4 regions of the Bacillus sp. N5-665 genome follow, and region 1 is predicted to be linked to each of the others. Evidence: riboswitches for the same ligand, from Rfam matches in the RefSeq annotation. Region 1 holds a riboswitch; each other region holds the start of a gene.
What was found. Region 1 has a riboswitch for S-adenosylmethionine ahead of MNO09_RS23770 (Na+/H+ antiporter NhaC family protein). Riboswitches for the same ligand answer to the same signal wherever they lie in the genome.

Region 1 (2,203 bases):
TTACGCGTTAAAAGATTCATTAAATATTGAATGCCACCATTATATTGAATCAGTTCGACCATACCGCCAATTAAAATAGCAAGTAATACTAACTCCATCATACCGCCCATTCCAGCCGTTACACTTTTAAAGAAACTCTCTAATGTGTAACTCCCATCTAAAAGACCGATAACGCCAGATAGTACAGTTCCACCAGTTAACACAATAAGTACATTCCAACCAAGCAATGCTGTAATAAGTACTCCTGCATACGGTAAAATCTTTATCCAGTCAAAGCTATGCGCTTTAATCTGCGTGTCGCTTCCTAAAGTAACGATTACTAATAGTACAATTGTAATAATAGCTGCTGGTAATACAATTAAAAAGTTCGTTTTAAACTTATCTTTCATTTCCGTTCCTTGTGAACGTACAGCTGCGATTGTTGTATCTGAAATAAATGATAAATTATCACCAAACATCGCCCCGCCAACAACAGTAGCCATCGTAAGTGCAATTGAGATATCAGTTTGCCCACTAATACCTACAGCAATTGGTGCTAATGCAGCAATTGTTCCCATTGAAGTTCCCATCGCTAATGAAATAAATGCCCCTATAACAAAAATTCCAGCTACAATAAATCCTTGCGGTAAAATGGATAACGCTAAATTAACTGTAGAATCAACGCCACCCATCCCTTTTGCTGTTTCAGAAAACGCTCCTGCAAGTACAAAAATCAGAACCATAATCATAATATCCGGGTTCCCTGCACCTTTAGCGAATCGTTCTACTTTTACATTAAAGCTTTCTTTACGATTCATTGCTAAAGCGACTCCTACAGCAATTGAAATTGCTACAAGTATCGGCAATTTATAGAAATCACCTGTAATAATTCCAGAACCAATAAATAGCGCCAAAAATATCCCAAGTGGTAATAAAGCCAAACCATTTCCTCTCGTTTCTTTCAAAGTACCATCTCTCCCTAGTTTCAACCTTTTTCTAATGAATAACAAAAGACCTCTTCCAATGAGAAGAGGTCTTATACATCTATAAGAAACACTCTTCTCATCTTTCAAGCACATGCTTGCTGGATTTGGCACAGCACTCTGAAATCGAGTCCGCTGCCGAGGCATCGTAGGGCCAGTCCCTCCGCCTCTCTTTATAAGAAGGTTTCATATTTATTTTTTAATAATAATTTCTTCCCTAACTTTACTCGCTTACAAAACAAAAGTCAATTATTTTTTGTATAGATTTTTTTGGTAATTATGAAAAAATTTGAATACAACAATCATTTTAACTTTTTGATTTCTTCTTCCAATATTGAAATCCAATAAAATTCACTATTTTTTATTGCATCTATTATCCATTTCGTAGTGTACCAAGCTAACTCGTACTCTTCTTTTGTAACATCGCCACTTTTATAGGCATCCTCTAGCTCATCTTCATCTAGTACATACATCTTACCGTTCGGTAATAACACTACATCTAAATATAAATCATCAAAATACGGTAAACCACGGTCATCAATTTTATATTCTTTCGCCACATCGATGTAATATTGCACTAATTTTTTCTGATCATCTAACATAGCTGTAATCGCAAAGTTTTTCCCGTCTATGAAATATTGAATCCACGTATATTGATTCTCTGCGATACAAAGTTTTTTACCATCATATTCTTTACAACTAGGTTCTCTTACCTTTTTTATGTCTAATATTCCTAGCATTCCTTCTTCTACTTGCTTAACCGTATAATCCTTCTCTATTAGTCGCTTCCACGAAGAACCGTCACCATATTTACGTTTCATTACGTCCGCTTCCCTTCTATATAGAAAAGCCCCCACATATTATGTGAGAGCTTGTTCAAATTATAATTAAGCTGCTTGCTTATTAGAAATTTCTTTCAAATAAGCTTGTCCTTTTTCAGCGTCATACTGACCTTCCCACTTAGACATAACTACAGCTGCTAAAGAGTTACCTACAACGTTAACTGCTGTACGAGCCATATCTAAAATACGGTCAATACCAGCGATGAATGCTAAACCTTCAGGTGGAATACCTACTGTACCAAGTGTCGCTAATAATACAACGAATGATACGCCTGGTACACCTGCGATACCTTTTGATGTAACCATTAATACAAGTAATAATGTAATTTGTTGTGTAATAGATAAATCAATACCGTACATTTGTGCTAGGAAAATAGCCGCAATTGCTTGATATAAAGT
Region 2 (2,203 bases), 1.8 Mb from region 1:
CTCTGCGCCTCTCTAAACTCCTCCTTCACCTTCTCTAACAACCCTTCTACTGTAATTAATCGATACGCTGTATTTGCTAGTGCTTTTGCGGATGTAATTAATGCTTTATCTCCTAATTCTGAACGTGCTGCTTCTCTAAATTCATTCGTATGCGCAATTAAATCGTCTGGACCGATTTTAATGTACGGATGAATGGTCGGTACGACTTGGCTTACGTTTCCTGCGTCTGTTGAGCCGATGCCAAATCTTTCTTTCCGATTTACGTCTTCACCTTGTAATTCTAATTCTTCGGCTACGACGTCATTAAATGTTTTTGTTACGAGTAGTTCATCGATTTCATTTTGGAATTGATGAATTTTCACTTTCGTACCTGTTGCTAATGCTGCTCCTTGTGCGATATTTTTTACTTTTTCTGTTACTTCTGCACATCTTTTTCGCGTTGCTGCGCGGATGAAGAACCTTGCTGCGGCGTAGTCAGGAATAATGTTAGGTGCTTTTCCGCCTTCTGTAATAACGCCATGAATTTTCACATCTGACGGAAGTTGCTGGCGAAGTGCATTAATGCTGTTATACAGCTGAATAATCGCATCTAATGCGTTAATTCCTTCTTCCGGTGAAGCTGCGGCATGAGCTGTTTTTCCGTAAAAATGAAAATCAAGTGGATCGACTGCTAGTGAAGGGCTCGTTGGCGCTGTTTTTCCGCTCGGATGAATCATAAGTGCCGCATCAATATCTTTAAATAACCCCGCTTTTACATAACTCGCTTTCGCACTACCATTTGGTCCTCCTTCTTCAGCTGGAGTACCAAACACGACAACTTCCCCGCCAATTTCTTCAAGCGTTTCTGATAATGCAATCGCAGCCGCAACACTAATTGTGCCAATTAAATTGTGACCACATGCATGACCGAGTCCTGGTAAAGCGTCATACTCAGCTAAAAATGCGATAACTGGCCCTTGTTTTCCTGAACTTTTTCGCGCGATAAAACCTGTTTCATGTCCAGCTATATTGTGTTGTAACTGAAATCCTGCGCTTCCTAATAATAAACTCAACGTTCTTGATGCATAAAACTCTTGGTTACCAATCTCCGGATTCGCATGAATATCGTGACTTGTTTCTATGTACTTTTCCTTATTTCTTTCAATACTCTCTTCAATTGTTTTTCTTTGTGACGTTACTCCAGTCGCTCCCATTTTTCTTCCCCCTTATATTTTCACGTAAAAAAGCCTCTTTCTAAAAGATAGAAAGAGGCTTCTGTATATACAGTCAAAATGAGCTTCTTTCTTATCTTTCAAGTTACCTTGCTGGAATTGGCACAGTATTCATAAAGAATCCGCTGCCGAGGTGTCATAGGGCCAGTCCCTCAACCTCTCGTGATAAGAATTTTCATAAGATTATATTAAATTACATTCATTCTAAGTTCATTCCGATTAAAAGTCAAGGAATTCCTATCCGAATTTACCGAATATCTAAAAATCCTTTTAACACACCAATTGTTTCCGGTGCTTGTAATCTTGCACATACGTACGGAAATTCCATACTACCTTCAAACATCATTTGAGATGTGAGCGGTGCTCCTGCCCAAAAGATTTCATCATCGATTACGATAAACGGGAATGCTTTATTTTGTCTTTGTAACTTTACATTTTTTAACGGAACTGGTCCATCACTATACACTGTTATTTGCGCATTTGTGCGCATTAACGCTTGCCATACTCGTTTATCCACTTGCTTTGTACTTGGAAGCGAAATAATAATTTTTCGTTTTGCGGCTAAAATATCTTTCAATAACCCTTTCGGCTCTTCAAGATTCATTTCCATAAACCAGCGTAAACGTTTCGAAATTTTTCGTTCCCACAATTGTCTTGATGTCGTGCGATCATACACATCTCCGTGCCGTTCTATATGAGCTGTTAATTGTGATAACGCTTGTTTTCTCGAAAGGTTTTTACGCATATAATGGCAATCTGATAATTGAATGAACTTCCCTCTCGCTCTCGTTACGGCTACATTGACGAGGCGATGGTTTTTGTGATCAAAGAATAACACGCCAGGACGTTCTTGCGGATAACTATCCACTGTATCAAATATCATCATATCTCTTTCAGAACCTTGGAATTTATGAACTGTTGCCGCTAAAACTGGTATGTTTTGATATTTCGTTCTCTGCAACATTTCTCTAATACACGTTGATAAAAAGCGG
Region 3 (2,203 bases), 1.2 Mb from region 1:
CGTCACTGCCCCTAAAACTGCTATAGGGTTTGATATAAACTTGCGAAACACTTCCTTCTTTCGACTAATCGTTTGCTGATCTTTATTTATCGTTAATTCTTTTTTCTCCTCATTCGTTAATAACTGTTTATTGATTTCATAAGCTCCCATTTAAATGTCCCCCCTCCTTACGTAATAGAACGAATACGCGGATCAACAATACGGTGAATAATATCTGTAATGAAAATACAAGAAATTAATAATGCACTATAGAAAATCGTTGTTCCCATAATGACCGGATAATCCCGGTTAAAAATACTATCTACAAAATATTTTCCTAGACCAGGAATGGAAAATATTTTTTCAATAACGAAAGTCCCTGTTAAAAGTCCAGCCATTAACGGTCCAACAAATGTAAGTACTGGAACAATCGCATTTCGAAGAGCATGTCTTATAATGATTTTCTTAATTGGTATGCCTTTCGCTCTCGCTAGCTTAATATAATCACTCTGCAAAACTTCAATCATATTAGAGCGAACAAATCTTGTAATAACCGCGATTGGTCCTAACGCTAATGCAAAGGATGGCAATACCGTATGTTCGAATGTGCCCCAAGACGCTACTGGTAAAAGTTCAAATTGAATAGCAAATACTTGTATAAATAGTGGTGCTAAAATAAAACTTGGAATAGAAATACCGAGAATCGCGAGTAAGCTCACACTATAATCAATTACTTTCCCATGATATAGAGCTGCAAATGTACCTGCTGCAATTCCGACTAATAATGAAATAACAAGTGCTTGTAAACCAATAATCGCTGATGGACCAAATCCTGTCGTTATAATTTCTGATACACCTTGACCTGTGGATTGAACAGATTCACCAAAATCAAAATGAACTACGCCATCTAAATAAGCAACATATTGATTCCATAACGGTTCATCAAGGTGATACTTCGCTCTCATGTTTTGTATCACTTCTTCAGGAAAGATTTTCGCATCTGATGAAAATGGATCCCCTGGAATGATATGCATAATCAAAAATGTTACTGTTGTAATGACCCATAGCGTGAACACCATAACCGATAGTTTTTTAATAACATACACTTCAATAACCCCCTAAACAAATGTATTTACTTTGTTTTATTGACATATTTGTTCCTATTACTTTTCCGCTTCTTAAAACACAAAAAGCCTTGATCTTAAAAAATAAGATCAAGGCTGAATAAACGAAGGCCCATCACTTATCTTTCAAGACTTGCTTGCTGGAATTAGCACGGTGTTCCTGTTACAGAACCCGCTGCTGAGGTGTCATAGGGCCAGTCCCTCTACCTCTCTGGATAAGTAAATTGCTATATTATTATTTGGTTCAAATTGTATATTTTGAATTATAATTCTGAAAAAATGAAAAGTCAATTAAATTGGATATATTTAGAAAAATCAGTTTTTATTTCTTACTACTATAGAGTTACCCTTAACAATCCGTTATACTTGTCATCATCGGCTTCTATAAAGTGAAACTTTAATCAGTGGGGGTTTTACGGGATAAACTCTTTATTAAAAAGAAACGTATCATTTCTTTTTATACTCCATTCGATAATATTACCGGACAAATAACCTCTGCATTTCACGAAGAACAGAATGTATTAGTATCCGAGAATGAAGACGGAGATGGTAAGAAGAAAAAATAACCTTGCGCGTGCGCAAGGTTATTTTTTCGTTTCTGCTTGAAAACGTTTATAGTATGTTGATGCTGTTGCAAAGTTAATTTCTATATCACGAATCAATGATGAGTCTTCTTCTTTAGCTAACTTCTGTAATTTTTTCATTGCTTGTTCCGATTCATTCAAGAAACCAGCGTATACCTCATGTTCTTGCTCTTTCGACTTTGGAACACGAATTTCTTTACGTATATTATCAATATCTTCTAGCATGCTAGTCGTTACTTTTTGCACATCTTCTTTATAGTTAGCATTCGTTATTTCCTTACCGCCCTTTTCTTTTGCCACTTCAAATAACTGTAGTGCTTTATTAATTTCTTTATTCATTTTCATATCGTATTTTTCATGTACTGCACGGTATTCTTTCATCTCTTCTGTTTGCTCAGTAGATTGCTCTACCTTTTCTTTCGGTTCTTTCGTATCTTTATTTCCATTACATCCTGCTAGAAGGATCATACTTCCCATTACAGCAATACCCAAAACCTTCTTCATCTCTTCTTCTCC
Region 4 (2,203 bases), 1.3 Mb from region 1:
AGCGGTAACAGACGTTCTTTCAAATGAAAAGTATAAACATGGTATACGAAAACTGAATGATAGTTTTTTAGAATGTGTTGGTACTAAAGAAGCAATTACAGTTATAAAATCTCTTTTAAATAAATAGTGTGGACAATATAAAAACATAGAGGATTAACCGTTATGCTTTTATATTATTATCCTGCAAACTGCACAGCAGTATTTGCATGTAAAAAAGCGGTATCAAAAACAGGTACAGTAAGGTCGTTTTGGGAAATGAGCAATGGTATTTCAGTGCAGCCTAGCAATATACCTTCTGCGCCGTTTTGAATTAATGAGTTTGTAATTTGTAAAAGTTTTTCTTTTGATGTTTCTGAAATAATTCCTTTACTTAATTCATTTAAAATAACATGATGAATAAAATTTCTTTCCTCTTCATTTGGGATGATCGTCTCAATATTAAAATTTGTTAGACGTGATTTATAGAAGTCTTGTTCCATCGTTTGTTTCGTACCCAATAGTCCGATACGCTTTATATTCTGTTCTACCATTTCTTTAGCACTTACATCACCAATGTGAAGTAGTGGAATAGATATTGCATTTTCTACTTCTTCAGCAAATAAATGGACCGTATTGGAACACATTAATAAACAATCAGCTCCGGATTTTTCAACCTTTTTTGCAACTGTGACTAATTCGTTTTTCACTTCTTCATATTGATGATTTTGTAATAAAGTAGTTACTTCACCAAAGTCCATGCTATATAAAACAAGCTTTGCATTTTGATCATATTGAGAGAGTGTAAGTGTATTAATATGTTTATAGTATAACGATGTAGATTCCCAACTTAGTCCACCAATTAAACCGATTACTTTCATCGTACATTCCTCCCGTAACTATTTTGAATTCATTATTTCACAATTCCGATAAGAATACAATGGTTTAAACGTACCGTTAAACAAAAAATAAAAATAATTAGAAAAGTGTTGAAATTTATACTTATTAGTGCCATAATACGAATTACAAATTAATACTTATCCAGAGAGGTGGAGGGAACGGCCCTATGAAACCTCAGCAACCCCTATATAAATTTATAGGAAGGTGCTAATTCCGCAGAGGACACGATGTGTTTTTTGGAAGATAAGAGGATTCTTGAACGTGAAGAAAATGACCTCTTATGTAAGGGGTCATTTTTTGTTGTATAGAAAGGGAGTGTCGATGCATAATTCATTTTCAAAATAAATATAGAGTAATAAAAGTTGACTAATATGGGAGGGGAATTGTAATGAACAAATTATCAACAAAGTTAGTAGTAGCAATCGGAATTGGAGCAGCATTATACGGGATATTAGGACTTTGGGGATTTTCTATTGCACCAAATACATTTATTAAACCTGCATTAGCTATTTTAACCGTTTTTGGAGCGTTATTTGGTCCAGTAGCAGGACTTTTAATAGGACTTATCGGTCATACAGTAACAGATACAATCGCTGGATGGGGTATTTGGTGGGGTTGGGTTATAAGTTCAGGCATTATCGGCTTTGCAATGGGACTCATTCAAAAAAGAGTTAGCTTTAGTGTGAAAAACGGTATGTATAATAAGCGGGATATTTCTTATTTAGCCATTACTGGGTTAATTGGTATTGTCATTGCTATTATATTTGCTGGGGCATTCGATGTTATTGTGATGGGAGAACCATTTGACAAAATTGTTATACAAGTATTAGGAGCAACAATTGCTGATGTTATTGTATTTCTAGTTCTTGGATTGCCAATTACAATAGGTCTAGCTAAATCTAATAAGAAACATACACATTTAAAAATTGAAAAGTAGGGATGTTAACATGCAACCAATTATTTCTTTTGAACAATTCAGCTTTCAATATGAACATGCTGCGCAGCCTACTGTAAAAGACATTACATTTCATATATACCCTGGAGAAAAAGTACTAATTGCTGGACGAAGTGGTTCAGGGAAGTCAACTTTAGCTCATTGTATCAATGGGCTAATCCCCTTTTCTTATGGGGGGATTAGTACTGGTAATATTTTAATTGCCGGCAAAGATCCGAGGAAAGGCAGTGTTTTTGAACAGAGTAAACAGGTAGGAACAATTTTGCAAGATCAAGATGCTCAATTTATTGGTCTTACAGTAGAAGAAGATGTAGCTTTTTATTTAGAAAATGAATGTGTAAATCAAAATGAAATGAAAAAAATTGTTTCAGA

Region 2: it holds a riboswitch for S-adenosylmethionine, as region 1 does, so the genes downstream of both, MNO09_RS14490 (M20 family metallopeptidase) here and MNO09_RS23770 (Na+/H+ antiporter NhaC family protein) in region 1, are expected to answer to the same signal.
Region 3: it holds a riboswitch for S-adenosylmethionine, as region 1 does, so the genes downstream of both, MNO09_RS29905 (ABC transporter permease) here and MNO09_RS23770 (Na+/H+ antiporter NhaC family protein) in region 1, are expected to answer to the same signal.
Region 4: it holds a riboswitch for S-adenosylmethionine, as region 1 does, so the genes downstream of both, MNO09_RS17345 (ECF-type riboflavin transporter substrate-binding protein) here and MNO09_RS23770 (Na+/H+ antiporter NhaC family protein) in region 1, are expected to answer to the same signal.

The regions. Positions count from the first base shown of each region.
Region 1 is NZ_CP093325.1:4,136,915-4,139,117, forward strand. Features, by position in the region: gene MNO09_RS23770 (Na+/H+ antiporter NhaC family protein) at 1-944, opposite strand, end outside; SAM riboswitch class I at 1,039-1,144, opposite strand; gene MNO09_RS23775 (ribonuclease FAU-1 family protein) at 1,265-1,783, opposite strand; gene gltP (glutamate/aspartate:proton symporter GltP) at 1,850-2,203, opposite strand, start outside.
Region 2 is NZ_CP093325.1:2,310,449-2,312,651, reverse strand. Features, by position in the region: gene MNO09_RS14490 (M20 family metallopeptidase) at 1-1,193, opposite strand, end outside; SAM riboswitch class I at 1,282-1,383, opposite strand; gene MNO09_RS14485 (AAA domain-containing protein) at 1,459-2,203, opposite strand, start outside.
Region 3 is NZ_CP093325.1:5,339,095-5,341,297, forward strand. Features, by position in the region: gene MNO09_RS29900 (ABC transporter permease) at 1-150, opposite strand, end outside; gene MNO09_RS29905 (ABC transporter permease) at 168-1,085, opposite strand; SAM riboswitch class I at 1,220-1,325, opposite strand; gene MNO09_RS29910 (DUF3951 domain-containing protein) at 1,508-1,669, shown strand; gene MNO09_RS29915 (hypothetical protein) at 1,688-2,191, opposite strand.
Region 4 is NZ_CP093325.1:2,864,755-2,866,957, reverse strand. Features, by position in the region: gene MNO09_RS17355 (macrolide family glycosyltransferase) at 1-127, shown strand, start outside; gene MNO09_RS17350 (aspartate/glutamate racemase family protein) at 177-857, opposite strand; SAM riboswitch class I at 1,011-1,126, shown strand; gene MNO09_RS17345 (ECF-type riboflavin transporter substrate-binding protein) at 1,265-1,813, shown strand; gene MNO09_RS17340 (ABC transporter ATP-binding protein) at 1,824-2,203, shown strand, end outside.